DNA from 3 places in the Dyella sp. Tek66A03 genome. Region 2 is predicted to be linked to each of the others. Evidence: predicted binding sites of a transcription regulator. Region 2 holds the regulator's gene; each other region holds the start of a gene.

Region 1 (9,621 bases), 2.4 Mb from region 2:
CCATGCAGGCGCACAATCGCGCTGACAATGCTCAGACCCAGCCCTGAGCCCGCCGTCGTGCGGCTGTTGTCGCCGCGGTAGAAGCGGCGTGTCACCGCATCGCGCTCATCGGCAGGAATGCCCGGACCGCTGTCGATGATGTCCACCCGCGGACCACGCTTGTCCATGCTCGCGCGCAAACTGACCTTGCCGCCCGGCGGCGTGAACTTGATCGCGTTGCCGACGAGATTCGCCAACGCCTCAAATAGCAAATGCGCGTCCGCGCGGATCGGCGCCAGCGGCTGCACGTCCAGCTCGAACGGCTGGCCGCGGTCTTCCGCCACCGGCGCATAGAACTCGTGCACCTGGCGCAGCACGTGGCCGATATCCACCTCGTCGAAGCAGGCGGCGCGGTTGCGGTCCTCCAGTTCGGAGACTCTCAGCAAGGCGCGAAAGCGCGTCAGTACCGCATCGATATCCACCATGCTCGCTTCCAGCAAGGCCTCCTCGGGCCGACCTTCGAGCTGTTGTTGCGTGCGGTATAGACGAGCACGCAAGCGCGTAAGCGGCGTGCGCAAGTCGTGCGCGATGTTGTCGCACACACCCTTCACTTCGCTCATCAGCCGTTCTATCTCACCCAGCATGGTGTTGACGATGGCGGCCAGCTGGTCCAGTTCGTCACCACGTCGACTCACCGGCAAGCGCTTGGAGAGGTCGCCCTGACGGATCGGATCGGTCGCCTCCTGCAGTGCGCGAATGCGCTTCCACGGACCACGCCGTAACAGGAATCCGCCCAGCAGGCCGGGGATGATGGTCAACGAGATGCCCCACAACAGCGCGCGACGAATGATGGCGCCGAGGCCATCGATCGTGCTGGTGTCCTTGGCGATCACCAGGATGTCGCCATTGGGAAGCCTGCTTGCCAGGCCGCGCGCACCAACGTGCTCGGCATCGCGGTCCGGGCGCGGCAGGCCATGCTGGAGCAGGTGCACCTGGCCGTCCTGCGCCAGCGAGGTCGGCAGGCGGTCGATATTGCCGGCCACTGGGCGATGATCACGATCGAACAGCCCCACCGACATGATGCCGTGCGGATCGATGGCGCTGGCGGCATCCACCGTCGCCGGCATGCGCGCGGGATCGGTCGAGGCGATGTAATGCATGCGCTGCAGCAACACCTGGTCGATCACCCCGTTGAGGTAACGGGTCGTCTCCCACTGGATAACGCCTACCAGGATGAAGCCCCACACGGCGAACAAGGCGCCGTAGATAAGGATCAGGCGCGAGGTGGTCGAGTGCCAGGCGTTGGGACGTGCGTTCATGTTGCCACCGGCAAGGTGTCGTGCGCGGCCGTGAGCATATAGCCCGTGCCGCGCACCGTGTGAATCAGCGCCAGCTGTCCCCCACCATCGATCTTGCGCCGCAGCCGGCCGATATGGACGTCGATGACGTTGGTGCCGGGATCGAAATGGAAGCCCCACACCGTCTCGAAGATCATCGCGCGGGTCAGCACCTGACCCGAATTACGCATGAGAAATTCGAGCAGCCGGTATTCCGTCGGCAACAAGGCCAACGGCTGGCCGTTGCGGTAAGCGAGGTGACTGACTAGATCCAGCTCGAGATCCGCCACGCGCAGACGCTGTGCCGCCTGCGGCTGGCGACGGCGCAGCAACACTTCGGCGCGTGCGGCCATTTCGTCGGGCGCAAACGGCTTGGTGAGGTAGTCGTCACCACCCGCGCGAAGACCCCGCACGCGGTCGTCGACATCGCTCAACGCGCTGATCATCAGCACCGGCGTGTCGATCTGCACGCGCCGCAACTCGGCCACCACGTCGATGCCATCCATGCCGGGCAGCATGCGATCCAGGGTGATCAGGTCGTAGTCATGCTGGGACGCGCGATCGAAACCCTCGCGGCCGTTCGCGACCCATTCGGCCAGCATGCCGTGCACATGGAGTTCGGCAACGATTTCTCGCGCCGTGGTTTCGTCGTCTTCGATTACCAGAACTCTGGGCATGGCTTAGTGGACCGAACATCCGGTTAAGGGGCACGGAAGCGACCATGTCTCCGCAAAGCCAAACGGCCCCACAGGGGGCCGTTGGCATGGTACGCCGATCGCAGCGATCAGGCGGCGAAGAGGCCGCGCATCTTCTTCATCGCATTGGCTTCGACCTGGCGGATACGCTCGGCCGACACGCCGTACTCGTCGGCGAGGTCCTGCAGGGTGGCCTTGTCTTCGTCCAGCCAGCGGCGCTGGATGATGTCGCGCGAGCGCGCGTCCAGGTTCTTGAGCGCGGCCGACAGCGTGCCGAGCTGGTTGTCGGCATGGTCGGCGTCGGACACGTTCTCATACGGGTCCGCACCCTCGTCGATCAGGAACGCTTCCGGCGCCGGCCTGGCGTCTTCGTCGGCATCCGCCGGGGCTTCGAAACCGATGTCACGGCCCGACAGGCGCGATTCCATCTCGCGCACGGTCGCTTCCGGCACACCCAGATCCTTGGCCACGGTGCGCACTTCCTCGGCGTTCATCCAGCCCAGGCGCTTCTTGCTCTTGCGCAGGTTGAAGAACAGCTTGCGCTGCGCCTTGGTGGTGGCGACCTTGACGATGCGCCAGTTGCGCAGGATGAACTCGTGCATTTCGGCGCGAATCCAGTGCACCGCAAAGCTCACCAGACGCACACCCTGGTCGGGGTCGAAGCGCTTCACGGCCTTCATCAGGCCGATATTGCCTTCCTGGATCAGGTCAGACAGCTGCAGGCCGTAACCGTTGTAGCCGCGGGCCACATGGACCACGAAGCGCAGGTGCGACATCACCAGCTGGCGCGCCGATTCCAAATCATTCTCGCCGTTGAAGCGGCGCGACAGCGCCTGCTCCTCATCCTGGCTGAGCACCGGAATCCGATGGACGGCCGAGATATACGCATCCAAACTGCCGACGACACTCGGCACCGGCAGGTTGGCGGTCACCAAAGCTTGAGACATGTGTGGAATCTCCTGTGAGGGATGAGCTTAGCACTCAGGTAGTACGAGTGCTAAAGGACCGATATGGTTCCGGTCCCTTTAGTGAACTGCATCGTACAGGAATGCGGGGCATTCGTCCAGTGTGACGAATGGGGGGAGGCTCACTGTGCCGTCCGGGCGGTTCAGAAGGCGTGAACGGCCACTCAGCTGAGCTGAGAGCGTGGCGGCAGGGACCAGTCCACGGGGGCGACCCCGTGGGCTTCCAAGTACTGGTTCGCCGACGAGAAGTGCCCGCAGCCGATAAAACCGCGATGCGCTGATAAGGGAGATGGGTGCACCGACTTCAGAACGCAATGGCGGGCCGGGTCGATCAACTGCCCCTTGCGCTGGGCGTAGGCGCCCCAGAGCATGAACACCAGCCCTTCCCGTTCCCGGTTCAAGGCCTCGATGGCCGCATCGGTGAAGCCTTCCCAGCCCTTGCCCTGGTGCGAGGCGGCCAAGGACTGCTCGACCGTCAGCACACTATTGAGCAGCAGCACGCCGCGATCGGCCCAGGGCGTGAGGCAACCGTGGTCCGACGCCGGGAAACCCAGATCGCGCTGGATTTCCTTGAAGATGTTCTGCAGCGAGGGCGGTGAGGGCACGCCCGGGCGTACCGAGAAGCACAGCCCATGCGCCTGCCCCGGGCCGTGGTACGGGTCCTGGCCCAGGATGACCACGCGCACAGCGTCGAACGGGGTGTGGTCGAAGGCGGCGAAGATGTCGGGCCCTGGCGGGTAGATCACCTTGCCGGCCTGTTTTTCGGCGCGCAGGAATTCGCCTAGGGCCTGCATATCGGGCCGCGCCAGGTAGTCCCCGATGCGCGCCTTCCAGGAGGGTTCCAGCTTGACCTTATCCTCGGTCATGCCGCTTCGTCGTGTTCGCGCAGGTGCCGCGACACGCGCAGCTGGAACAACAGCTTGGTCATCAGCAGCTTTTCCTCGATCGGCTTCTCGACCAGGTCGTTCGCGCCAGCGCGGAGCAAGGCGGCCTGGTTCACCGGATTTTCGTCGCCGGTCATCACCAGCACCGGCAGGCGGCCCTTGCCGTAGCCGTATTCGCGACGGATCCGCTCGAGCAGGTCGCCGCCGGTCAGTTCGCCCTTGAGGCTGACGTCGGTAAGCACGATGTCGGCGCCCACCGCGCCTTGCGCCTTGGCGGCATCCAGCAGCACCAGCGCATCCTCAACGCTGACTACGTGGTGCACGGTAAGCCCGTGCTTCTCCAGGATGCGGCGGGTGGCCAAGGCCACCACGCGGCTATCCTCGACGTACAACACGTCGCCTTCGGCCCGGTCCTGCGGGCGCACGTAGCCGCGAATGAATTCGGCCAGCGCCTGGAAACCCAGCGACTTGTCGAAATAGTCGGTGACATGTTCGCCCAGGGTGCGGCGATGCAGGCGGTCATCGACATCGCCCGAGACCACCACGATGGGCACATAGACCTGCGCTGCCGATTCGCGCACGTGACGCGCCAACTCGAGGCCATCCATATCGGGAAGACGCAGCGCGATGGTGATGAAATCGAAGGCGCCGCCGTCGAGCAAGGCGTGCGCCTCCGCGCCCGTGCCGCAGCCGATTACCTCGGATTCGGGTAGTTCGGCCTTGAGCACACGGGCAATCAACTGGCGCACTACCTTGGAGCCGTCGACGACCAGCACCCTGGGCGCCGCCCCCATCACGCGACTGCTGAAACTCGCACTCATCCCCTGTCATCCACGTCTTGGCCGGCGTTCCCTGTCGGCAAAATCTCAGCGCAATCACCCTGCACTGTCAGCTCGATGGCCGGCAGCATGCACCGGCTACGCAACCCTCTCATTACACCTCCGACGCGGGCGTGAGCCCGCGCACGGTTCAGGCGGCCTTGCGCAGCTGCCATGCGCTCACCAGGCGTGCGCCAAGCCAGCCAAGCACGGCCGCGGCCACCGGCACCGACGCCAGCAGCCATGGCGGCAGCACATCGATGTGCAGCTTGCCGGCATAGGCATGACCCAGCCGTGCGACCGGATCGGCCAGCGAAAGCTCGACCAGTACCGCGAAACCCGCCGCCAGTACGCCGCTGAACAGGCCATACCAGATGCCTGCATAGAGATAGGGGCGGCGCACGAAGGCGCGGCTCGCGCCCACCAGCATCAGCACGCCGATCTCTTCGCTGCGGCTGGCGATATCCACGCGGATGGTGTTCCCGACCACCAGCAGCACCGCCAGCGCCAGCAGGACGGCAAGAATCAGCACCGCGCGCTGGCCTACGCCAAGCAAGGCTTCCAGGCGTTGGCGCCAGGTGCCGCTGTCCTGCACCTGATCCACGCCCTGCATGCCGCGCATGTCCGCGACCAGACGCTCGACGCCATCGGCGCTGACGTCCGGTGCAGGCAGCACCTCGAGTACATACGGCAGCGGGTTGTTTTCCAGCGTATGCAGCGCGCCCGAAAAGCCTTGCATCTTGGCTAGCTCGTCCATGCCCTGCTGCGGCGTCTTTATCTTGACGGCCGCCACGTCGGGGCGGTCGCGCAGTTTCTTGGCCACCAACTCCGCCGCAGAACCGCCCTGGCTCGGCTGCAGGAACATGCTGACCGTCTGGTTCTGCCCCAGGGCCTCGCCCATCTTCTGCACATTGCCCAGCAGGAGATAGAAGGTCAGCGGCAAGGCCAGCGCGATGGCCATCACCGCCACGGTGAGCAAGGTGCCCACCGGGCGCGACATCAAGCGGCGCAGGCTGGCCGCCGCGCTCCAGCCATGGTGTTCGCGCCAGCTCGCTACCGGGCGCGTACGCTTACGCCCGCCACGCGGCTGGGTTTCGGAAAGCAGCGGGCTTTCGTTGAGAGGGGTCTCTTTGAGCGGAATCTGGGGCTGCGTGCTCACAGCACCTCCTGCGCGGCGACGTCTGCCACTAGGCGGCCGTGATCGAGCACCACTACGCGTTTGCGCATGCGCTTGATCAAGGGCAGGTCATGGCTGGCCACCAGCACGGTGGTGCCCACCTGCTGGAACTCGGCGAACAAGCCCATGATCTCCACCGCCAGCGTGGGGTCGAGATTGCCGGTGGGTTCGTCGGCAATGAGCAGCATGGGCTTGGCCACGATGGCGCGCGCAATACCGACGCGCTGCTGTTCGCCAGCGGAAAGCGTGGCAGGCAACTGACGCTCATAGGCCAGCAGGCCCACCTTCTCCAGCGCCGCGCGCACGCGCTTGCTGCGCTCGACCGGGGCCATGCCGCCGATCATCAGTGGCAGCTCGACATTGGCGAATACGGTGCGATCCATCAGCAGGCGATGGTCCTGGAACACCATGCCGATGCGGCGGCGCAGCTTGGGAATGCCGCTGCGGCCGATCTTGCCCAAGTGCTGCCCTTCCAGCGTGATCACGCCGTGCGAGGGACGTTCGATTAGCCCCAGCAGCTTGAGCAAGGTGCTCTTGCCGGCGCCGGAATGGCCAGTGACGAAGGCCATCTCGCCTGTCGCCACTTCAAAGGAAAGCTGCGACAGGGCCTCGTGGCCGCCTTCGTAGCGTTTGCTGACTTGATCAAAGCGGATCACCGCGTGTCCCCGATCCTAAGAGCCCTTGCGGGAAGGATAAGGGATGCACGCGCGAAGGTCAGGCGCTTTCTGTCGATCGGCTGCCGCGGGTTAGGCCCGCGACAGCTTGACGCAAGTGCGCCGCCGATCCGAAGACCTAGCGACCGGTGAAGAAGCGGCTCAAGCGACGGAAGAATCCGTCCTTCTTCGGCGAGTGCTGCTCGTTCGACACGCCGGAGGTGATCGCCACCTGGCGCGAAGGACGCGCATGCCCGGTGTCCGCACCGCCGCGCTCACGGGATGAGCGACGCTCGCCACACGGAGCACGGCCGTTCTCGGCGGCTGGGCTCGCTGCCGTCTCCACAGCCGGCGCATCGCCGTCACGGCGACGACCACGACCACCGCGGCGACGGCGGCGCTTGCGCTCCGCCGCATCCACCGCCTCGCCGTTCTCTACTGCGGGCTTGGCCTCGGCGGGCGCTGCCACGGCGACGACGGCTTCCTCGGCAGCCACCTCGACCCGCGGCTTGCGCGGTTCACGCGGCTTGTCGCTACGGGCCGGACGCTCGCCATCGCGGCCGCGATCGTTGCGGCTGCGCGGACGCTTGCTCGGCGAACCATCCTTCTCGCGTGCTTCGACCTTGTCCCCGAACGCGGCGCTATCGGCAGCGACGTCGGCCATGAATTGGGCGTCCTGCTCGCGCGGCTTGGGCATCACCAGCATGTCCGGCTCGATGTTTGCCACCGGGATGCGCTGGCCGATATACGTCTCGATATCCGGCAGCGACATCGCATACAGGTCGCAGGCGAAGCTGATCGCGTCGCCGTCGGCGCCCAGGCGTGCGGTACGGCCGATGCGGTGCACGTAATCCTCGGCATCCTGCGGCAGGTCGTAGTTGAAGACGTGGCTGACCGCCGGGATATGCAGGCCGCGGGCGGCTACATCGGTGCACACCAGCATGTCGAGCTGGCCTTCCTGGAAACGCTGCAGCAGCTTCTGGCGCTTGAGCTGCGGCACGTCGCCGGACAGCGCGCCCACGCGGTAGCCCTGGCGCTTCACCCGATCGGTGATGCGCTCGGCGGCCGCCTTGGTGTTGACGAAGATGATGCTGCGCTCGGCCTTGGTGCGGTCGAGCAGGTTGAGCAGCAGCGGCATCTTCTCTTCCTTGGCCGGGAAGTAGACGAGCTGGCGCACGCGGTCGGCGGTGACGTTTTCCGTCTCCACCACCAGCTTCTCGGCGTTGTGCATGTGCTCGTAGGCCAGCTCCAGCACGCGATGGCTCAAGGTGGCGGAGAACAGCAGCACCTGGCGCTGCTCGCGCGCCGGCAGGCGACGGAAGATGAAGCGCACATCCTTGATGAAGCCGAGGTCGAACATGCGGTCCGCCTCGTCGATCACCATCACCTCGACGGCGTCGAGGCTGAATACGTGCTGCTTGTAGTAGTCGAGCAGACGGCCCGGCGTGGCGATGATGATGTCGCAGCCGTCCTTGAGTTGCTGGCGCTGCTTGTCATAGTCGACGCCGCCATAGATCAGCGCAGTGCGCAGGCCGGTGTAGCGGCCGACGGCCTTGGCGTCCTTCTCGATCTGGATCGCCAGCTCGCGGGTCGGGGCGATCACCAGGGCACGCGGATCGCTGTCCTTGCGCTCGGCCACGGCCGAGGTGGTCAGCAGGCGGTTCATCGTCGCCACCAGGAAGGCGCAGGTTTTGCCCGTGCCCGTCTGTGCCTGGCCGGCCACATCGCGGCCCACGAGGGCCACTGGCAGGGTCAGCGCCTGGATCGGCGTGCAGCGGGTGAAGCCGGCCTCGTCGAGGCCTTGCTGCAGCAGCGGATGAAGATCGAAATTGGTGAAAAAAGTATCAGTGAGTACGGTTTGTGACATCGCTTTGGGATTATTGAGCGGGCATCGCAGGAGCAGACTGCCCGGCTCCCGGGCGTTGAGACGCCTCGAGGAACGGGTGGATGATCGGCGCGGCCAGGGCGTGGGGCAGGCAGAATCCGAAGATTGCGCGTGCTGGCGACACGTTTCCGTGGCTGGCGCCGGAGGGAGGCGGCAAGTACCGGCAGCCCCGCTGGCATAGGTCAAAGGACTGCGTCCTAAGAAGCTGGGCTCCAAGGGAACCCTTTCACCTATGTCAACGGAACTGTCCGTGGCCGCCCTTGAATCGCTTGAATCGTGCCCCGAGTTAGGCTGGAATGGAGGTCTGCCGCAACGGCAACCAACCTTCTTTTCGGAACGACCCCGCGTTTCATGGGCGCCCCAGTGTAGCCGATGCTGGGCGCGAGGTCGTCAAACCCCTTCCCGCCTACCCTCGGAGACCCCGGTGAGCGACCTGATTACCCATGTAAGCGATGATGCCTTTGAGCAGGAAGTGCTCAAGTCCGACACCCCGGTGTTGCTGGATTTCTGGGCGGAATGGTGCGGCCCGTGCAAGGCCATTGCCCCCGTCCTGGACGAGCTGGCCAAGCAGTACGAGGGCAAGCTGCGCATTGCCAAAATCAACATCGACCACAACCAGAAGACGCCCCGCAACTACGGCGTCCGCGGCATCCCGACCTTGATGGTGTTCAAGGACGGCAAGGTCGAAGCCACCCAGATCGGCGCGGTCAGCAAGGGCCAGCTGACCCAGTTGATCGACAAGGCCATCGAGCAGAAGCTGGACAAGGCCGTTTAAAAACCTTGTGAGGTCGCCATTCCAGCAAAAGCTGGAATGGCGAGCATGGCTCTGCCACGGCCTCCCCGCCGTTCCCAGGGGGCCGCCGGAAGACGTATGAACCGTCCCAATTGTGAATTAGCTCGATCACGGCGCTTTACGTCGCCGCGGATCGGGTGCTAGATTTCATCTGTCCGTCGGGACAGTCCTGTCCCCCGCGCCGTCCGCGCACCGTCACCCTCCCTGTGTAACCAACGGCGCCCCGCATGAGGTTTGCCCGTGTCTGATATCGAAAGCAAAGAAACTACCGACGCCAAGGGCGCCGAGTCGAAGCCTGTGGCAGAGACCCGCACCCGAGCACCACGCAAGTCTGCCGCAGCGGCCGAAGCCGCCAGAGCGGAGAAGCAGGCGCAGCTGGATATACCGCCGCCCCCGCCGGTCGAGCGCTCCGCGCCGGCTGCCGAGGCTCCGGCT
Region 2 (9,621 bases):
CACCGCGCACCACCGCAAACCCGATCGTGCCGAGTTTTCGTGGACCCGTGCGGCCTTCACGCGCATAGACGGCGCTTTCCGCGAGCGTGGAGTCGCGCGCATCAGCGGCGGCCTCACCCAAGGCGAGCGCCGTGCCTGAAGGCGCATCTTCCTTGCGATTGTGATGCGCCTCGATGATGTCGAGATCCCAATCAGGCAGCGCTGCCGCAGCCTGGCGCAGCAAGCGCGTCAGCACCGCCACACCGAGGCTGAAATTGGCGGAACGCAGCAGTGCGATGCGTTGCGCCGTCGACGCCAGTCGCTGGTTGAAGGTGGAATCGACACCGGTGGTGCCGGTGACCAGGGCCACGCGGTGCGACTCGCAATAGGTCAACGCCTCGGCCAGGCCCGCGGGGCCGCTGAAGTCGATGACCACATCGAGCGTGTTGGCGCCCGGCCAGCCATGCGTGAAACGCAAGCTGTCGGCACCGACATAGACCGGCTGCCCCAGATGCGACGAGCCCGCTGACGTGATGGCAGCGACCAGGACGAAGCGCGCATCGTCCCTGATCAAGCCGAGCAAGGCCTGCCCCATACGGCCAGTGGCGCCATTGATGGCGAGTCGAACGGGACGGCTCATGCGGGGGCTCCTTCCGGGCGTAGCAGCAAAGGCGGAAGACGCGATGCTAGCGGCAGCCGGCAGCGGCGTACACGGGCAAGCCCGAATCGAGGCGCCCTTCCCGGTCGGGAAAGGCGCATGCACTTACGACGTGACGCGCGACCAGAACTGCTTGACGCCGTCGACCCAGCTCTTCGCACGCGGCGTGTGCTGATCGGCATCGCCGCCGGAGAAGGTTGTCTCGAGCTGCTCGAGCAAGTCGCGTTGTTCCTTGGTCAAACGCACCGGCGTCTCCACCACCACGCGGCAGATCAGGTCACCGGTACGACTGCTGCGCACCGACTTCACGCCGCGCCCGCGCAAGCGGAACAGCTGACCCGTCTGCGTTTCCGGCGGAATGGCCATGGGTACCTCGCCTTCCAAGGTCGGCACCTGCAGCTCAGCGCCCAGCGCCGCCTGCGAGAAGCGGATCGGCAACTCGCAATGCAGGTCGTTGCCGTCGCGCTGGAAGATCGCATGCTCGCGCACGCGCACTTCCACATACAGGTCGCCCGCTTCGGTGCCGGCCGGGCCGGCTTCGCCCTGCCCCGCCAGGCGAATGCGGTCGCCATTGTCCACGCCCGCGGGAATGTTCACCGACAGCGCGCGGGTCTCTTCCAGACGGCCTTCGCCGTCGCATTCCTTGCACGGCTTCTCGATGGCGTGGCCGCTGCCGCCGCAATGCGGGCAGGCCTGCTGGATCGAGAAGATGCCGTTCTGCATGCGCACGCGGCCATGCCCCTGGCAGGTGCGGCACTGCACGGTCTTGCCGTCCGCCGAACCCGAGCCATTGCAGTGATGGCAATTGACCTGGGTGGGAATCTCGAACTTGCGCTCGACGCCGAACACGGCTTCCTCGAGATCAAGCTCCATGATGTAGCGAAGGTCCGAACCACGGCGCGCGCGACCGCGACCGCCGCCGCCAAAGATGTCGCCAAAAATATCGCCGAAGATGTCGCCCATGTCGCCGAAGCCGGCGCCACCGCGACCACCACCCATGCCGTTCTCGAAAGCGGCGTGGCCGTGCTGGTCGTACCTCGCGCGCTTCTGCGGATCGGACAGCACTTCGTAGGCCTCTTTGGCCTCTTTGAATTTTTCCTGCGCGTGCGGGTCGTCCGGGCAGCGGTCGGGATGAAACTTCATCGCCAGCCGGCGGAAGGACTTCTTCAGCTCGACCTCGGTGACCGTGCGTTCGACGCTCAGGATTTCGTAGTAATCACGCTTGCTCATTGTTGCATCCGACATGGATCGCTCTCTCACATGAATCGCGCGATCCATGTCTCCTCAAAAAACAGCCCGCGCCTAGGAGTCCCGGGCGCGGGCTGCGTTAGATCGGCAGCGCCGACCGGGACATCTTACTTCTTGTCGTCCTTGACTTCAGTGAACTCGGCATCGACCACGTCGTCCTGGTGGCCGCCGGCCGAGCCCTGCGGGCCAGCCTGGTGGGCGCCAGCGTCGGCCTGACCGCCGCCCTGGGCCGCGGCGTACAGCGCCTGGGCGACCTGCTCGAGCTTCTCAAGCTTGGACTCGATGGCAGCCTTGTCGTCGCCGTCCTTGACCTTCTCTAGGTCGGACAGTGCGCCTTCGATGCTGCTGAGCTGATCAGCCGGCACCTTGCCGCCATGCTCCTTCAGCGCGGTGCGGGTGGCATGGACCAGCTGGTCGGCCTTGTTGCGGGTGCTGACCAGTTCGTGGAACTTCTTGTCCTCTTCCTTGTTGGCTTCGGCGTCGGCGACCATGCGGTTGATCTCGTCTTCGGACAGGCCCGAGCCTGCCTTGACCTCGATCTTCTGCTCCTTGCCGGTCTTCTTGTCCTTGGCCGACACGTGCAGGATGCCGTTGGCGTCGATATCGAAGGTGACTTCGATCTGCGGCATGCCGCGCGGCGCCGAGTCGATGCCCTGCAGGTCGAACTTGCCCAGCGACTTGTTCGCGCTGGCGCGCTCGCGCTCACCCTGCAGCACATGCACGGTCACGGCGGTCTGGTTGTCGTCGGCGGTGGAGAACACCTGCGAGGCCTTGGTCGGCACGGTGGTGTTCTTTTCGATCAGCTTGGTCATCACGCCACCCATCGTCTCGATACCGAGCGACAGCGGGGTCACGTCCAGTAGCAACACGTCCTTGACGGTACCGCCCAGCACGCCTCCCTGGATCGCCGCGCCCACGGCGACAGCCTCGTCCGGGTTGACGTCCTTGCGCGGCTCCTTGCCGAAGAAGTCCTTCACCGACTCCTGCACCTTGGGCATGCGGGTCTGGCCACCGACGAGGATGACCTCGTTGATGTCGGACACGCGCAGGCCAGCGTCATTCAACGCGGTGCGGCACGGGTCGATGGTGCGCTTGACCAGGTCTTCCACCAGCGCTTCGAGCTTGGCGCGGGTCAGCTTGATGTTGAGATGCTTCGGACCGGAAGCGTCGGCCGTGATGTACGGCAGGTTCACCTCGGTCTGGTGGCTGGACGAGAGCTCGATCTTCGCGCGCTCGGCGGCATCCTTCAGGCGTTGCAGGGCCAGCGGATCCTTGCGCAGGTCCATGCCCTGGTCCTTCTTGAACTCCTCGACCAGGTAGTCGATGACGCGCATGTCGAAGTCTTCGCCACCCAGGAAGGTGTCGCCGTTGGTGGCCAGCACTTCGAACTGCTTCTCGCCGTCGACTTCGGCGATCTCGATGATCGACACGTCGAAGGTGCCGCCGCCGAGGTCGTATACCGCGATCTTGCGGTCGCCGCCCTTCTTGTCCAGGCCATAGGCCAGGGCAGCCGCGGTCGGCTCGTTGATGATGCGCTTGACGTCCAGGCCGGCGATGCGGCCGGCGTCCTTGGTGGCCTGGCGCTGGCTGTCGTTGAAGTAGGCCGGTACCGTGATCACGGCTTCCGTGACCGGCTCACCGAGGTAATCCTCGGCGGTCTTCTTCATCTTCATCAGCACCTTGGCCGAGATCTCCTGCGGAGCCATCTTCTTGCCATCGGCGGTCTGCACCCAGGCGTCGCCGTTCTCATGGGCCACGATGCCGTAGGGAACGATGTGCAGGTCTTTCTGAACTTCAGCATCGGTGAACTTGCGGCCGATAAGGCGCTTCACCGCGTAGAAGGTGTTCTTGGGGTTGGTCACGCTCTGGCGCTTGGCCGGCGCGCCCACCAGGACTTCGTTGTCCTTGGTAAAGGCCACGATGGACGGCGTGGTGCGATCGCCCTCCGAGTTCTCGATGACCTTGGCGGTGGTGCCATCCATCACTGCCACGCACGAGTTGGTCGTGCCCAGATCGATACCGATGATTTTGCCCATTGCTGTCTACTCCCGAATGCTTTAAGCGACCCCTCGGCCGCAACTGGTTTCCAGATGGGGCCCGACGCCTGGCATCTCAATGCCGGCAAGACCTCCGATCCTTTTAGCTAGGCCCGAAGGGGGACGCGGTTCAGGCGTCCTCTCCCCCCAGCCACGCGTCAATCCTTCGCGACCGCCACCAGCGCTGGGCGCAGCAGTCGATCGTTCAACACATAACCCTTCTGCAGCACGTTGACCACGGTATTGGGAGCAGCACCCGGGGCATCGACCATGCTTACGGCATGATGCTTTTCCGGATCCAGCGGCTGGCCCAGCGGATCGACCTGAACCAAGCCATTGTTTTCGGCAATCTTCAGCAGCGACTTGAGCGTGAGCGAGATGCCCTCACGCACCGTGGCGACATCGCCGCCCTCCACTTCCAGGCCACGCTCGAGGCCGTCGTAGATCGGCAGCAGCTCGTTCAACAGCTTTTCGTTGGCGAAGCGGCGGGCTTGCTCCACATCACGCTGCAGGCGGCGGCGCTGGTTCTCGATCTCGGCCTTTTCGCGCAGCACGGTATCGCGCAGCTCGCTGTTGCTGGCCTCGAGCTCGGCGACGCGCGCCTTGAGTGCGTCCAGTTCGACGTTGGGCGACTCGCCCTGCGCCTCGTTCGGTGCCTGTGGATCGTTGCTCTGCATGAATGACTCCAAGCCTTATCCGTGGCCGGTGCCCCAGGGCGCCAGCCGTCAACAAATTCTGCGGGTAAATCCCGCCTCCCGAGCGCGTTATAGGGTCGTAGCGGCGCGATTCAAGGCATCGCTGAGCAAACCGGCCGTCGCCTGGACCACCGGGATCACCCGTTCGTAGGCCATCCGGGTCGGTCCGATCACGCCCACGGCCCCCAATACCCGTCCCTGCGCGCCATAGCTGGCGGTCACCACACTGCAGCCGTCCAGCGCGGCAAAACCCGATTCCTCACCGATAAAGAGCCGCACGCCAGGGGCCTTGGCGCAGACCTCCATCAGCTGCAGCAGCTCGTTCTTCTTCTGGAATGCCTCGAACAGTTCGCGCAGGCGTTCCAGGTTGGCCAGCTCGGAATAGCCCATCAGGTTGGTCTGGCCACTGACCAGGACGTCGTCGCTCTCGGTCTGCGGCGCAAACGAAGCCGCCGCCAGCTCCACCGCACTGGACAGCAGCCGGTTGAGCTCGCTGCTCGCCTCACGCAGTTCGCGCAACAGATGGGCGCGGATATCGTCCAGGCGCAAGCCGGCGAAGTGGCTGTTGAGATAATTGGCGGCCTGCTCCAGCTCGCGGCCGTCGAGCGGCTTGGCCAGCTGGACGATACGGTTCTGTACCTGGTTGTCCGAGAACACCAGGATCACCAACACGCGCTCGTCAGGCAGCGGCACGAAGTCGATATGACGCAGCGGGAAATCAACCTGCCGCGGCACCGTGACCACCCCCGCAAAGCGGGTCATCGCCGACAACAGGGTCGATACGTTGCCCAGCAGGTCGCGCGTGGTGGTCGGGCCGGGCGGCAGTTCGCGGCGCAGGCGGGCCATCTCTTCCAAGGGCAGCGGCTGCAATTCGATCAGGCTGTCGACGAACAAGCGCAGGCCGCGCGGGGTAGGCACGCGGCCGGCCGAGGTATGCGGCGAGGCGACCAAGCCAGCATCTTCCAGGTCGGCCATGATGTTGCGGATGGTGGCCGGACTCACATCCAGGCCGGATGAGCGCGACAGCGTGCGCGAGCCCACCGGCTCGCCATCGACCAGGTACTGGGCGATCAATGTGCGCAGCAGGCGTCGCGCGCGGGCATCGAGTTCGTGGCCAAAGGACAGAGGCATGCTGTAGCAATCCGTGAGATAGACAAGAAATAAGGTCTGCCGCGCCTGCGCGCAAGCCCGGACACAGTCAACCGGTCCAACCAACCGCTACAATCCACCGACTTCACCATACCCTCGCCCATGCTTACTTCGCTCTACGTCCGCCATTTTGCCGTCGTTGAAGAAGCCGAGATCGCCTTCGGCCCGGGCCTTACCGTCGTCAGCGGCGAGACGGGCGCCGGTAAATCCCTGCTGGTCGACGCCCTGATGCTGCTGGCCGGCGCCCGCGCCGACAGCGGCATGGTGCGCGCCGGCAGTGATCGGGCCGAACTCACCGCCGAGTTCAGCCTGGACGACCTGCCCGAAGCCCGCGAATGGCTCAAGCGCGAAGAATTGGACGAGGAAGATACCTGCCAGCTACGCCGCGTCATCCGCGCCGAAGGCAGCTCACGCGCCTGGATCAACGGCCGTCCCGCCAACGCCAGCCAGCTGGGCGAGCTGGCCACGTTGCTGGTCGAGATCCACGGACAGCACGAGCATCAGGCCCTGCTGTCGCGCGCCCATCAGCTGGAGCTGCTCGACGCCTATGCCGGCAACGAAACGCTGGTCGGGCAGGTCCGCGAGCTGGCCCAGCAATGGCGCGACCTGGGTGGTCGCATCCGCAAGCTCAGTGGTGGCGACGATCGCGAGCAGCGTATCGAACTGCTGAGCCACGAGCTGGGCGAGCTGGAGAAATGGGCACTGCCGCCCGCCGCATTGACGGAACTGGAAGCGAGCCATCGGCGCCTGGCCAATGCCGGCCGCCTCGCCGAAGGTGCCAGCGGCGTAGTCGAACTGCTCGATGGCGATAGCGAATTTGCGTTGCGTCGGGCGCTGAGTCGGGCCCATATGGAACTGGGCAAGCTGGCGGCGTTGGACGACAAGCTGGCGCCAGTGCTGGAGCTGCTGGACAACGCCTCGATCCAGCTGACCGAAGCCGCCGATGCCTTGGGTCGCTATGCGCAGGACGTCGACCTCGACCCCGAGCGCTATGCCGATGTCGACACCCATCTCACCAAGCTGCACGAGCTCTCCCGGCGCCATCGCCTGCCGGTCGTCGAATTGCACGACAAGGCGTCATCGCTGCGTGTCGAACTCACCGAACTGGAAGGTGCCGGCGATGCGCTCGAACAGCTCGCCGCCCAGCGCCAGCAGCTGCAGCAGAACTACGACGCTACCGCCGCCAAGCTGAGCGAATCGCGACGCGACGCGTCCAGCCGACTCGGCAGCGAAGTCAGCCTACTGATGGCCGAGCTTGGCATGAGCGGCGGCCGTCTGGTGGTCGAGCTGGAGGCCTCCACGGATCATGAGCCCGATGCCCAGGGCCGCGAACGCTGCGAGCTACTGGTCAGCGCCAACCCCGGCCAGCCACCGCGCCCACTGCGCAAGGTCGCATCGGGCGGCGAACTGGCCCGCATCAGCCTGGCCATCGAAGTGGCGACCCTGGGCAAGGACACGGTAGGCACCATGGTGTTCGACGAGGTCGATACCGGCATCGGCGGCGCCGTGGCCGAGGTAGTCGGCCAAAAGCTGCGCGCCCTGGGCGGCCAGCGCCAGGTGTTGTGCGTCACCCACTTGCCGCAGGTCGCCGCGCAGGGCCACGAGCATCTGCGCGTAAGCAAGGCCAGCGATGGCCAGTCCACGCGTACGCAGATCGAGAAGCTGGACGCCAGCGGACGTCGCGATGAGCTGGCGCGCATGTTGGGCGGCGTTGAGATCACGCGCGAAACGCGTGCCCACGCCAAGCAGATGCTCGATCGCGCCCAAGCCTGAGCTACTTGCCCCCCTCCCCGGAGGGGAGAGGAAGCAGTTAGGCGCTGCGCGGCAGCAGGCCGCGTTCGCTGGCCATGCGATAAAGATCCAGTTCCGAGCCCGCCCCCAGCTTGCCCATCAGGCTGGCCCGGTGGATGTAGACCGTCTTCTGTCCAATGCCTAGCTCGCCGGCTACCTGCTTGGGCGCACGACCCGCCGCCAGCAACAGGAATACCTCGCGCTCGCGCGCGGTCAGGCGGTGAATCGGATCGAGCGACTCACTCGGGCGCTCCGCGCGACGGCGGCGCAAGTCGGAGCTGAGGAAGCATTCGCCCTGCATCACGGCGCGCAGGCCGGCCACCAATTCCTCAGGTGCCACACCCTTGGTCACGTAGCCACTCGCCCCACGACGCAGCGCCTCGGATACGTAAGGCTCACCGTCATGCATGCTCAGCACCACGATGCGCGTGTCCACCGCGACGCTGCGCAAATGCTCGATCAACGGCAGCCCGCTGCCATCAGGCAGTGAGAGATCGAGCGCCACGAGATCGGGCCGCCGCAAGCCAACCGCTTCCACCGCATCGTCGGCGCAGCGGCACTCCGCCACCACCTCGAGATCCGGTTCCATTTCGATCAGCCGCTTGAACCCCTCGCGGACGATGGCGTGGTCATCGACCAGGACAATGCTGTACATGGCGACATGTATAGCAGTCCCGGTGATGGCCGCCTATACCCCTGCGCATATCAGCCGGCGGGCGCCATGTAACATCCCGCGCATGCCATCGAGATCATCATCACTCCCCGGTTCCGCCCTCATGCTTGGGCTCGGCTACTTTCTGCTCTGGCTGCTGCTATGGCCGACTGAACAGCCCTACTGGATGCTGCCTTACGGCCTTCGCTTCGGCGCGCTCTTGCTGGCTCCCATCCGCATGTGGCCCTGGCTGCTGGGCGCGGAGTTCGCGGCGACCGGGTTGATTGGCTTTGCCAATGGCCTGCCCTTGGGCTGGCTGGGCTTCTTTTTGGGCGAGTTTCCCGAGCCCATCGTGGTGACCATCTGCCTGGCGTTGATGCGGCGAGCCAATCTCCACGCCAGCCTGCGTGATCCGGAGGACGTTGCCCGACTGCTGCTTTCGGCGGCTTTCACGGTAGCGGCCACCACTGCCACCGACGCCATTCTGCTCGCCCTGGTCCACGCCAGCCCCACCTCGGACCTCCTGGTCCAGGCCATGGGCCAGGATCTGCTCGGCAATTATGTGGGCGTGCTGCTGGTCGTCCCGTTGCTGGTCATGCTGCTGCGGGCACGGTTGCGCAAGCGCGCCTTGGGCAGCCTGTTGATGGACGGTCTGCTGGTGCTGCTGCCGTCGCTGGCGATCCTGATGGTGCTGTCCTCGCACGGCGCGCCGCAGCCCCAGTTCGCCCGGGTGCTGTCGTTGGCGCCGGTGCTGTTCTTCGCCTTTCGGCATGGCTGGCGCGGCGCCAGCCTGGCCATGCTCATTTCCAGCCTCGGCATGACCGTGGTCGACCACATATCAGGCCACGGCGCCCCCGGCGCCGCCGGCGAGCTGTTCCTGGCGGTGGCCGGTACCGGCGCCTTGATGCTGGGCTCGGCCACGGATGCGCTGCGCCGCAGCAGCGAGCGCGTCGCCGAACAGAACGTCTATCTCGCGGCGGTCAATCGCCGGCTCGATCATCTCGCACGCCAGCTACGCGATGCCGCCCGCGGCAACCTGCAGGCCGAGGAAAATCAGCGCCGCCACATGGCCGCCGAGCTGCACGATGAGCTGGGCCAGAACCTCACCGCCATCCAGACCCACGTCAAGCTGGCGCAATCACGCCTGACGCAGGCCGGCATGGACGATATCGGCATCTCGATCAACGCCATCCTCGGCCATATGCGACGTGCCCTGCACCGGCTGCTGGACGACCTGCGCCCCGCCGTACTGGATGAATTCGGCCTGCTGCGAGCGCTGGATGAAGGCCCTATCCGCGATCTGCTCAACGCCGCGGGCGTCGCTTATCACACCGAATTGCATGGCGACCCGCGCCTGCTCGACGACGACACCCGCACGGTGATCTATCGCCTCGTGCAGGAGAGCGCCACCAA
Region 3 (9,621 bases), 2.4 Mb from region 2:
TCGATGTCGCTTCCACGGAAGACAATCGTAGCGTTATTGCACGCGGCATCACCAAGGGTGAGCGTGTAGTTGTCGAGGGTCAATTCAAGCTGGAGGACGGGACACACGTCCGTGTCGTCGAACATACCGTCCATGATCGCTGACGGATCGGCCTCATGAGCGCCTTCAATTTCTCGGCGATCTTCATTCGTCGCCCGATCGCGACCTCCCTCCTGATGCTTGGCATCCTTTTCCTTGGAGTCATCAGTTATACCCAGCTGCCGATCGCCGGCGTGCCGCAGGTCGATATACCGACGATATCCATCAATGCATCACTGCCCGGCGCAAGCGCCGAGACCATGGCATCGTCGGTGACGGCGCCACTTGAGCGTGCGCTGGCGGTGATGCCGGGCGTTACCGCGCTGACGTCAACGAGCTCACTGGGATCGAGCTCCATCGAGGTGGAGTTCGACCTTTCCCGGACCATCGACAGCGCCGCACTGGATGTCCAGACTGCGATCAATGCGGCTTCCGGCGATCTCCCGAAGAACCTTCCTCATCCGCCAACATTCGAGAAGGCGAATCCAGCCGACGCGCTGTTGATGACCATCGCGGTCTATTCGGACATCATGCCGATCGCTCAGGTGGATGACTACGCCGAAAATTATCTCGCACCGGAGATCGCGCGTGTCCGCGGTGTTGGCGTTGTCGACTATCACGGCCAGCAGAAGCCAGCGGTACGGGTGCGTATCAATCCTGCCGCCATCGCCGCCATGGGCCTGAGCCTTGAGGACATACGCGCGGCCATTGCCGCCTCGACGGTGAACGCACCCAAGGGAACCCTCAACGGAGAGCATCAGGCGGTTACGCTCGATGCCAGCGACCAGCTCTTCGACGCAGCCAGCTATGCCGATCTTGTCGTAGCGTTTCGAGGGGGTGCACCGGTTCGACTGCGCGACGTTGCTACCGTCGTGCCCAGTGTCGAGGATATTCGGCAAGGCGCGTGGTTCAAAGGGCATCAGGCCGTGATGCTCGACGTTCACAAGCAAATCGGCTTCAACATCAACCAGACGGTGGAGAGCGTCAAGGCGGAGCTGCCGCGTCTAACGCACGACTTGCCGGCGTCGATCCATATGGTGTTGCTCGGTGACCGCACGCAAACCATCCGGGCGTCGGTCGTCGACCTGCAGTTTACGCTACTGCTAAGCGTCATCCTGGTTGTCGCCGTCGTCTATGCGTTCTTGCTCGATCTACGTGCCACGCTTATTCCGGCTATCACCATTCCGCTGTCCCTCCTTGGCACCCTGGCCGCGATGAACGTCGTCGGCTACAGCCTCGACAACGTCTCCTTGATGGCACTCACGGTGGTCATCGGCTTCGTCGTCGATGATGCCATCGTCATGCTCGAGAACATACTCAGGCACATCGAGCATGGCGACACGCCCCTGGAGGCGGCGTCCAAGGGTTCGCGCGAGATCGCTTTTACGATCCTTTCCATGACGGTGTCGCTGGTCGCCGTGTTCATCCCGCTGCTTTTTATGGGCGGCCTGGTAGGGCGTCTATTTCGCGAATTCGCCATGACGGCGGGGATAGCGATACTTATCTCCGGCGCCATATCACTGACCTTGACGCCCATGTTGTGCGCACGCTTTCTCACAAGCCAAACGGCGCATGGGCGTGGCCACTTTCATCACCTGGCGGAGGCCTTCTTCAGTCGCTTGCAGGAGGTTTATGCGAAGGGTCTAAGACAGGCATTGGCGCATAGAAAGTGGATGCTGGCGATTGCCGCGGCAACGCTTGTAGGCACCATCTTCATGTACGTTGTCATTCCCAAGGGGTTCTTTCCGCAGCAGGACAATGGACTCATCGCCGGCGTCACCGAGGCATCGCAGGATATTTCCTATCCCGCGATGGTCGAGCGCATGCATGCACTGGCTGCCGTCGTCGAACGCGATCCCGCCATTGAGCACGTCTACTACTGGGTGGAAGGTGACCCTTCGGTCAACATCGGACGCATGCTGATCGACCTGAAGCCTTTCGGGCAGCGCTCCGAATCGGTGTACGAGGTGATCAAGCGCTTGCGCCCGCAGGTTGCCCAAATACCGGGCATTTCACTTTCGCTGCAAGCGCGCCAGGATCTGCAGATTGGCGCGCGCGTAAGCAAGTCGCAATTTCAATACACGTTGCGCGATTCGAACCTGGAGGAACTGCGGCAATGGGCGCCTATCATGCTCAAAGCATTGCGTGACGTTGCGGTCATCCAGGACGTTGAAGGCGATCTGGAGCCGGTGGCCCCTCGCCTGAAGGCGGTCTTTGATCGCGACACGATGAGCAGGGTCGGCATTACGCCCCAGATGGTCGACGACACCCTGAACGACGCATTTGGTCAACGTCAGGTCGCCACGTTCTATACGCAGCTCAATGTCTACCGTGTCGTGCTTGAAGTCGACCCCAAGTATCAGCTGGACGAAAATGCGCTGCGACAGCTTTACCTCACGGGGAATGACGCCAAGCAGGTGCCGCTATCGTCGTTTATTCACCTGGAGCACTCGTCTGCGCCACTTACGGTAAATCATGACGGGCAATTCCCCGCGGTGACGCTTTCATTCAACCTGGCGCCGGGTCACTCGCTGAGCGAGGCCGTAGCCGCGATTGATGCCAAGGGCGCGCAGCTAGGAAAGCCGACGGCTCTCACCGCGATATTCCAGGGCTCGGCCCAGGCCTTCAAGGCATCGCTTGCCAATCAGCCGCTGCTCATAGCCGCTGCGATCCTGGCCATCTACATCATTCTCGGCATGCTTTACGAGAGCTACATCCATCCATTGACGATACTCTCGACCTTGCCATCGGCCGGCATCGGCGCGCTCGGCGCCCTGATGCTGTTTCACTACGAGTTCTCCCTGGTCGCCCTGATCGGCGTGATCCTCTTGATCGGCATCGTCAAGAAGAACGGCATCATGATGGTCGACTTCGCCCTGGCCGCCGAGCAGGAGCGAGGGTTGTCACCCGAGCAGGCCATCTACGAAGCGTGCCTGCTGCGGTTTCGGCCGATCATGATGACGACCATGGCGGCGCTGCTCGGCGCGTTGCCGCTTGCGTTCGGCTCGGGTGCCGGCGCGGAACTGCGGCGACCACTTGGCATCGCGATCGTGGGCGGGCTGCTGATTTCGCAGATCCTTACGCTCTACACGACCCCCGTGATCTATCTCCTGCTGGACAGATTCAGCACGCATCGGTTGCGTAAGGCTGGGGGTCACGTCTAATGAAGCGCCGCATCGCCACTGGAGCTTACGGCGCTGGACGGAGCACCATCTGGATGGCGCATGGGCACGAACGCGGACATCCGCTGGATGGGGCATAGGGGCGACATGCAAAGGTTTGGGGCAATATTCGCCGTAGCTCGCCAGTTGAATGGACATCCTAGAAAGACCTTGAACCTCGAGACACCGGCAGCACGATTCCAACCATGTGTTGCAGCGACCGGTTGAAGTCGCAGCCGGATGCGCGCATCCCGGATCGGGCGAGCTAAGTATTCGCCGTCGGCATGACGCCTGGAAGGCCCGCTGACCAAGGCATCGACCGTGACGGAGGGACGTTCACTGTCTTGCGCGGTCTTCTTGATGAAAGACAGATAGCCCGCATGACCCATTGCGTCGCCGCGATCTTCATGTATACGATGTATACATGACTCGCTTGACCACTGCCGAGAAAATCCTCCGGGCTGCGCACAAGCTGTTCGATCGCGACGGCGCCGATGCCGTGACCATGCGCCGCGTGGCCGATGCGGTGGGCATCACGCCGATGGCGATCTACCGCCACTTTCCCACCCGCGATGCATTGCTGAAGAGGCTTTCTGACGACAGCTTCAACGCCGTCGCGCATGAATGGAGTGCGCGCCGCACACAGCACCCCGATGTGCTGAAGCGACTGATGGCGCTGGTCGAGCCTTATCTGGACTACGCGCTGGCGCATCCGCATTTGTTCGACCACGCGTTTTCAGTGCGCCGTGATGATGCGCGGCGTTATCCCGAGGATTTTCGTGCGGGCCATTCGCCCACCTTCAACGTCGTGCTCAACGCTGTCGTTGAAGGCATGGCCCAGGGTGTGCTGAAGCAAGACGACCCGCACGACGTCACCATGGCGATCTGGGCGCAGCAGCATGGCTTGATCGCCCTTTATCGCGCCGGGCGCTTCAGTTACGACGAGGCGCAGTTTCGCGCCTTCTACAACCAATCGGTTCGGAGATTGATCAATGGCATCAAAGCCTGAGGGTTTCGCGCCGCTGACCTGGTGGGTGGCGACGGCACTGGCCGCACTGGGCTGGTGGTTCGGCAGTGGCATTCAACCGCTATGGTGGTTGACCTGGCTCGCGCCATTGCCGGTGCTATGGCTTGCTCCTCGCGTTCGCACGCGCTTGGCAGCGCTGGCGGCCTTCGTGGCACTGACGATCGGTGGTCTCAATCAGTGGACCTATCTGCACACCTACATCGGTCTGCCGCTGCCGTTCATCGTGTACGCCATCGGTATGCCCGGCCTCGCGTTGGCGTTGTGCGTGCTGCTGTTCCGGCGACTGCTGCTGCGTGGCCATACCCTGGCGGCGGCATGGGCGATGCCGACGGCCTGGGTCGCCATCGAATACATCAACAGCCTGGTTTCGCCGCACGGCACCTTCGGAAGCATCGGCTACACGCAGATGGATGCGCTTGCGATCATCCAGGTTGCCGCCCTGTCGGGTATCTGGGGGATCGGCTTTCTGGTGCTACTGGTGCCGACTGCCATCGCCATACAAACCGCACCGCAAGCCACGAAGCGTGGCCGCATCGTGGTGGCCGCGATGACCGCGCTATTGATCATGGCTGCCGTCGGCTACGGTTATGGGCGACTGCAGGCACCTGCCACGACGACGATGCGTATTGGCCTGGTGTCGTTGGAGAAGCCGATCCGGCCCGCCTTGGCAGATGCGGATGGCCAGGCGCTGGAGGCACGCTATGTCGACGCCATCGGTCGCCTGGCGAACGCCGGCGCCAAGCTCGTGCTGATCCCGGAAACGTCCTTCGTCACCAGCGATGCGACCGTACCGGCATTCGCCGCGCTGGCCGAGCAGCACGCACTGACCATCGGCGCCGGCATCGATTTCAAGGGCGATCCGCGCGCCGAACGCAACATGTTGATGGTGCTCCCATCCGGCGGCATGGCGCCGGCCACTTACAACAAGCGTCACCTGATCCCCGGCTTTGAACGCCAATACACGCCGGGCGACAGCTACACCCTGTTGGCCGGCACGCCACGGATCGGACTGGCCGTCTGCAAGGACATGGACTTCCACGATGTTGGCCACGGCTATGCGGCGCGCCATGCGCAACTGCTGCTGGTACCCGCGTGGGACTTCAGCATCGACGGCTGGCTGCATAGCCGCATGGCGATCATGCGTGGTGTGGAAAACGGCTTCGCCATCGCTCGTGCGGCGCGCTCCGGCCGCCTTACGTTAAGTGATGACCGGGGTAGAGTCGTGGCCGAGGCTTCCAGCGAAGCGCATGACGCCGAACTGGTAGGCAACCTCCCGCTGCACGACACGCGTACGCTGTATGCCCGCTGGGGTGACTGGTTCGCGTGGCTCAACCTGATCGCCTTGGCGGCATGCCTGGCACTGGCCTTGCTGCCACGCCGCGCAGGCGATCGCTAGTAGCGTTTCTGTTCGCGGGCTGGCCGAGGTTTCCATCAGCACGCTTCGCACGCGAGAATTTGCACGGCGGCACGCCGTGCTGCGACTTGAGCAACGGGCGCAGTGAAGCGCACCGGTATCTGGAGGTTGGGTGGAAGGTAAGACGTTGGAATCACATGCACGGCGCTTGCAGCGTCTTGGTCGGGTCGCCTTGATGCTGCTCGGCCTCGGTCTGGCCACAACGGCGATGGCCACAGCTGCCAGCAAGCCATTGAGACACGCCGTGCGCGTGGGCTCGTATCGTGTCGAGCGTGACGTGACGCCTGGCCGCAACAAGGTGGTGGGCACGCTGACCAACGTGAGCCCGGCGCGGATCCACGCCACCCGGGTCAAATTTCGGCTTTTCGATGCCAGGGGGCGCGCGATCGGCAACGCGGTGGACGAGGTGCGTGACCTCGAACCGGGCCAGACATGGAAATTTCATGCCCAGGCGCGTGGAAATGTCAGCCGGGCCCGCCTGTTGCGTGTCGAGACTGAGTAGCGTCCATGGCGGGTCAGTTGACGCTCGCGCGCACCCAGTCCAGATAAGCGGCATGGCCCCGTGCCACCGGCACGGCGATTAACTCGGGCAGCTCGTAGGGATGCAGGGCCAAAACCCTCTCCTTGAGCGCAGCAAACCGGCTTTCGGTGGTCTTGATCAGCAGCAATACCTCGCTGTCGGTGACCACCTTGCCTTCCCAGCGATAGGTGGAACGGATCTCGGGCAGGTGGTTGACACAGGCGGCCAGCCCCTCGCCGACCAGGGCGTCGGCCAGGACCTGGGCGCTGCTGGCGTCCGGGCAGGTGCAATAACAGAGCAGGACCGTATCGGACATCACGGTCTCGGCGCCATCAGGCCGTAGTTGGCGAATTTTTCCAGCACCTGGGCGGCCTCGTCGGCGGTCAGCAACACCGGGGTGCCGACCTGCAGAGCCAGGGCGTACTGCTTGGCCAGGATTTCCACCTCGATGGCTCGCCACATGGCCTGGGTCATGGAGCTGCCGGTGGCGATCAGGCCGTGGTTGGCCATCAGGCAGGCCAAACGCCCCTCCAGCGCCCGCACTACCGCATCCGAGAGGGCCTGGGTGCCGTAGGTGTGATAGTCCGCGCAGCGGATCGAATCGCCGCCACCGACGGCAATCATGTAGTGCGCGGCCGGAATATCCATGCGGCACATGGCCAGCGCCGTGCCATAGGGCGGGTGGACGTGGACCACGGCCTCGACATCGGCCCGCGCGGCATAGATATCGCGGTGGAAGCGCCATTCGCTCGATGGGCGTAGCGCTGGGTTCCAGTGCCCATCCCTGTCGACCAGGACGACCCCTTCCGGGGCGATTTCCTCGTAAGGCGTGCCGCTCGGGGTGATCAGGAAACCGGTCCCGCAGCGGGTGCTGAGGTTGCCCGAAGTCCCTTGGCTCAAGCCGGATGCGGCCAGTTTCGCCCCCTGGGCGACGATTTCCTTGCGTAGCGTCAGCTCGGCGCTCACGGCGGTCGATGGCCTTGATGGTGCGGGACGCCTTCATCGTCGTCGCTCACGCGGGGCTTGTCGATGGCCCCCGGAGACCGGCCAGCCCTTGAAAGGCCTCCCCCTCCCCCCCATTGGAAGATGCAGCCATCGGACCGGCGCCTCTTGCTAAGGGGCTTTGCGTCGTTAGAATTGGCACTCACCTCCGGGGAGTGCTAACAGCGCCATCACTGGCGCCGCTCCGGGGTCCCAATTCTGTTCAACCCATCCAACCAAGCTGGAGCCCACCCATGAGCAAACTGCGTCCGCTGCACGATCGCGTCATCGTCAAGCGTCTCGAAGAAGAGCGCGTCTCCGCTGGCGGCATCGTCATTCCTGACAGCGCCACCGAAAAGCCGACCCGCGGCAAGGTCATTGCTGCCGGTACCGGCCGCATCCTGGACGACGGCAACGTGCGCCCGATGTCGCTGAAGGAAGGCGACGTGGTGCTGTTCGGCAAGTACGCCGGCCAGGAAATCAAGATCGAAGGCGAAGAGCTGGTCTTCCTGAAGGAAGACGACATCGTTGCGGTTATTGAAGGCTGATCTTGAGAGACGCTCGGTCTTAGCGCGATAGCCGCGCTTGCCGGTCTGCAAGAACAAGATCAAGAACCCATTCCTATTCAAAATTTTTGAGGCAAAAATTTTATGGCAGCTAAAGAAGTCCGCTTCGGCGAAGACGTACGCGCACGCATGCTCAAGGGTGTGAACACCCTGGCCAATGCGGTCAAGGTCACCCTGGGTCCGAAGGGCCGCAACGTGGTGATCGAGAAGAGCTTCGGCGTCCCGACCGTGACCAAGGACGGCGTGTCCGTGGCCAAGGAAATCGAACTGGCCGACAAGTACGAGAACATCGGCGCCCAGATCGTCAAGGAAGCCGCTTCCAAGACCTCCGACGTGGCCGGCGACGGCACCACCACGGCTACCGTGCTGGCCCAGGCGTTCATCCAGGAAGGCCTCAAGGCTGTGGCCGCCGGCATGAACCCGATGGACCTGAAGCGCGGCATCGACCAGGCCGTGGCTGCCGCTGTGGGCGAGCTGAAGAAGCTCTCCAACCCGACCGCTGACGACAAGGCGATTGCCCAGGTCGGCACCATCTCGGCCAACTCCGATACCAACATCGGCGACATCATCGCTACCGCGATGAAGAAGGTCGGCAAGGAAGGCGTGATCACCGTTGAGGAAGGCTCGGGTCTCGAGAACGAGCTCGACGTCGTCGAAGGCATGCAGTTCGATCGCGGCTACCTGTCGCCGTACTTCATCAACAACCAGCAGTCGCAGCAGGTTGAGTTGGACGACCCGTTCATCCTCATCCACGACAAGAAGGTCTCCAACGTCCGTGAGCTGCTGCCGGTGCTGGAAGCCGTTGCCAAGGCTGGCAAGCCGCTGCTGATCGTGGCCGAGGAAGTCGAGGGCGAAGCCCTGGCGACCCTGGTGGTCAACACCATCCGCGGTATCGTCAAGGTTGCCGCCGTGAAGGCGCCGGGCTTCGGCGACCGTCGCAAGGCCATCCTGGAAGACATCGCCATCCTCACCAATGGCGTGGTGATCTCCGAGGAAGTCGGTCTGGCCCTTGAGAAGGCCACGATCACCGATCTGGGCCGTGCCAAGCGCGTCGTGATCACCAAGGAAAACACCACCATCATCGACGGCGCCGGCGAAGCCGAGCGCATCCAGTCGCGCATTGCCCAGATCAAGGCGCAGATCGAAGAGACCTCTTCGGACTACGACCGCGAGAAGCTGCAGGAGCGTGTGGCCAAGCTGGCTGGTGGCGTGGCCGTCATCAAGGTGGGCGCTGCGACCGAAGTCGAGATGAAGGAAAAGAAGGCTCGCGTCGAAGACGCCCTGCACGCGACCCGCGCTGCAGTGGAAGAAGGCGTGGTCCCCGGTGGTGGCGTGGCGCTGATCCGCGCTCTGAAGGCTCTGGAAGGCCTGAAGGGTCACAACGCGGATCAGGACCTGGGTATTGCCATCACCCGTCGTGCGCTGGAATCCCCGCTGCGCGCCATCGTCGCCAACGCTGGCGACGAGCCGTCCGTCATCCTCAACAAGGTGAAGGAAGGCACCGGTAACTTCGGTTACGACGCGGCTACCGGCCAGTTCGGCGACATGATCGCCTTCGGCATCCTGGACCCGACCAAGGTGACCCGTTCGGCCCTGCAGTTCGCGGCCTCGGTGGCTGGTTCCATCATCACGACCGAAGCGGCCGTGACCGAAGTGCCGAAGAAGGATGAAGGTCATTCGCACGGCGGCGGCGGTGGCATGGGCGGCATGGGCGGCATGGACTTCTAAGTCCGGCCCTCAAGCCAGCACTAAGAGGAAACCCCGCCTTGTGCGGGGTTTTCTTTTTTCGCAGATTTTTTCACTGATCCATTTCCGTTTTTGCGTCCCCGCACGTCTTAGACAGGTCACAGCTACTACGCGGGCCGCGCGCCATG

What was found. Region 2 encodes HrcA, which represses chaperone genes, less so after heat shock. Its sites were predicted from a motif close to TTNGCACTCNNNNNNNNNGAGTGCNAA; they were not measured.
Region 1: rpoH (RNA polymerase sigma factor RpoH) is a predicted target of HrcA. The motif match lies at 2,986-3,012, and genes of this name have one in related genera.
Region 3: groES (co-chaperone GroES) is a predicted target of HrcA. The motif match lies at 7,338-7,364, and genes of this name have one in related genera.

What each region holds. Positions count from the first base shown of each region.
Region 1 covers NZ_CP199584.1:665,810-675,430, reverse strand. The annotation lists gene ACT01B_RS02965 (ATP-binding protein) at 1-1,298, opposite strand, end outside; gene ACT01B_RS02960 (response regulator transcription factor) at 1,295-1,993, opposite strand; gene rpoH (RNA polymerase sigma factor RpoH) at 2,101-2,958, opposite strand; gene ung (uracil-DNA glycosylase) at 3,141-3,842, opposite strand; gene ACT01B_RS02945 (response regulator) at 3,839-4,681, opposite strand; gene ftsX (permease-like cell division protein FtsX) at 4,830-5,783, opposite strand; gene ftsE (cell division ATP-binding protein FtsE) at 5,834-6,511, opposite strand; partial or broken gene ACT01B_RS02930 (DEAD/DEAH box helicase) at 6,671-8,375, opposite strand; gene trxA (thioredoxin TrxA) at 8,818-9,168, shown strand; gene rho (transcription termination factor Rho) at 9,427-9,621, shown strand, end outside.
Region 2 covers NZ_CP199584.1:3,071,275-3,080,895, forward strand. The annotation lists gene dapB (4-hydroxy-tetrahydrodipicolinate reductase) at 1-619, opposite strand, end outside; gene dnaJ (molecular chaperone DnaJ) at 743-1,867, opposite strand; gene dnaK (molecular chaperone DnaK) at 1,993-3,921, opposite strand; gene grpE (nucleotide exchange factor GrpE) at 4,080-4,598, opposite strand; gene hrcA (heat-inducible transcriptional repressor HrcA) at 4,686-5,747, opposite strand; gene recN (DNA repair protein RecN) at 5,868-7,538, shown strand; gene ACT01B_RS13555 (response regulator) at 7,576-8,211, opposite strand; gene ACT01B_RS13560 (MASE1 domain-containing sensor histidine kinase) at 8,333-9,621, shown strand, end outside.
Region 3 covers NZ_CP199584.1:478,129-487,749, forward strand. The annotation lists gene ACT01B_RS02070 (efflux RND transporter periplasmic adaptor subunit) at 1-143, shown strand, start outside; gene ACT01B_RS02075 (efflux RND transporter permease subunit) at 156-3,242, shown strand; gene ACT01B_RS02080 (TetR/AcrR family transcriptional regulator) at 3,664-4,248, shown strand; gene ACT01B_RS02085 (nitrilase-related carbon-nitrogen hydrolase) at 4,232-5,662, shown strand; gene ACT01B_RS02090 (FxLYD domain-containing protein) at 5,856-6,182, shown strand; gene cutA (divalent-cation tolerance protein CutA) at 6,196-6,516, opposite strand; gene ACT01B_RS02100 (class II aldolase/adducin family protein) at 6,516-7,166, opposite strand; gene groES (co-chaperone GroES) at 7,436-7,729, shown strand; gene groL (chaperonin GroEL) at 7,832-9,475, shown strand.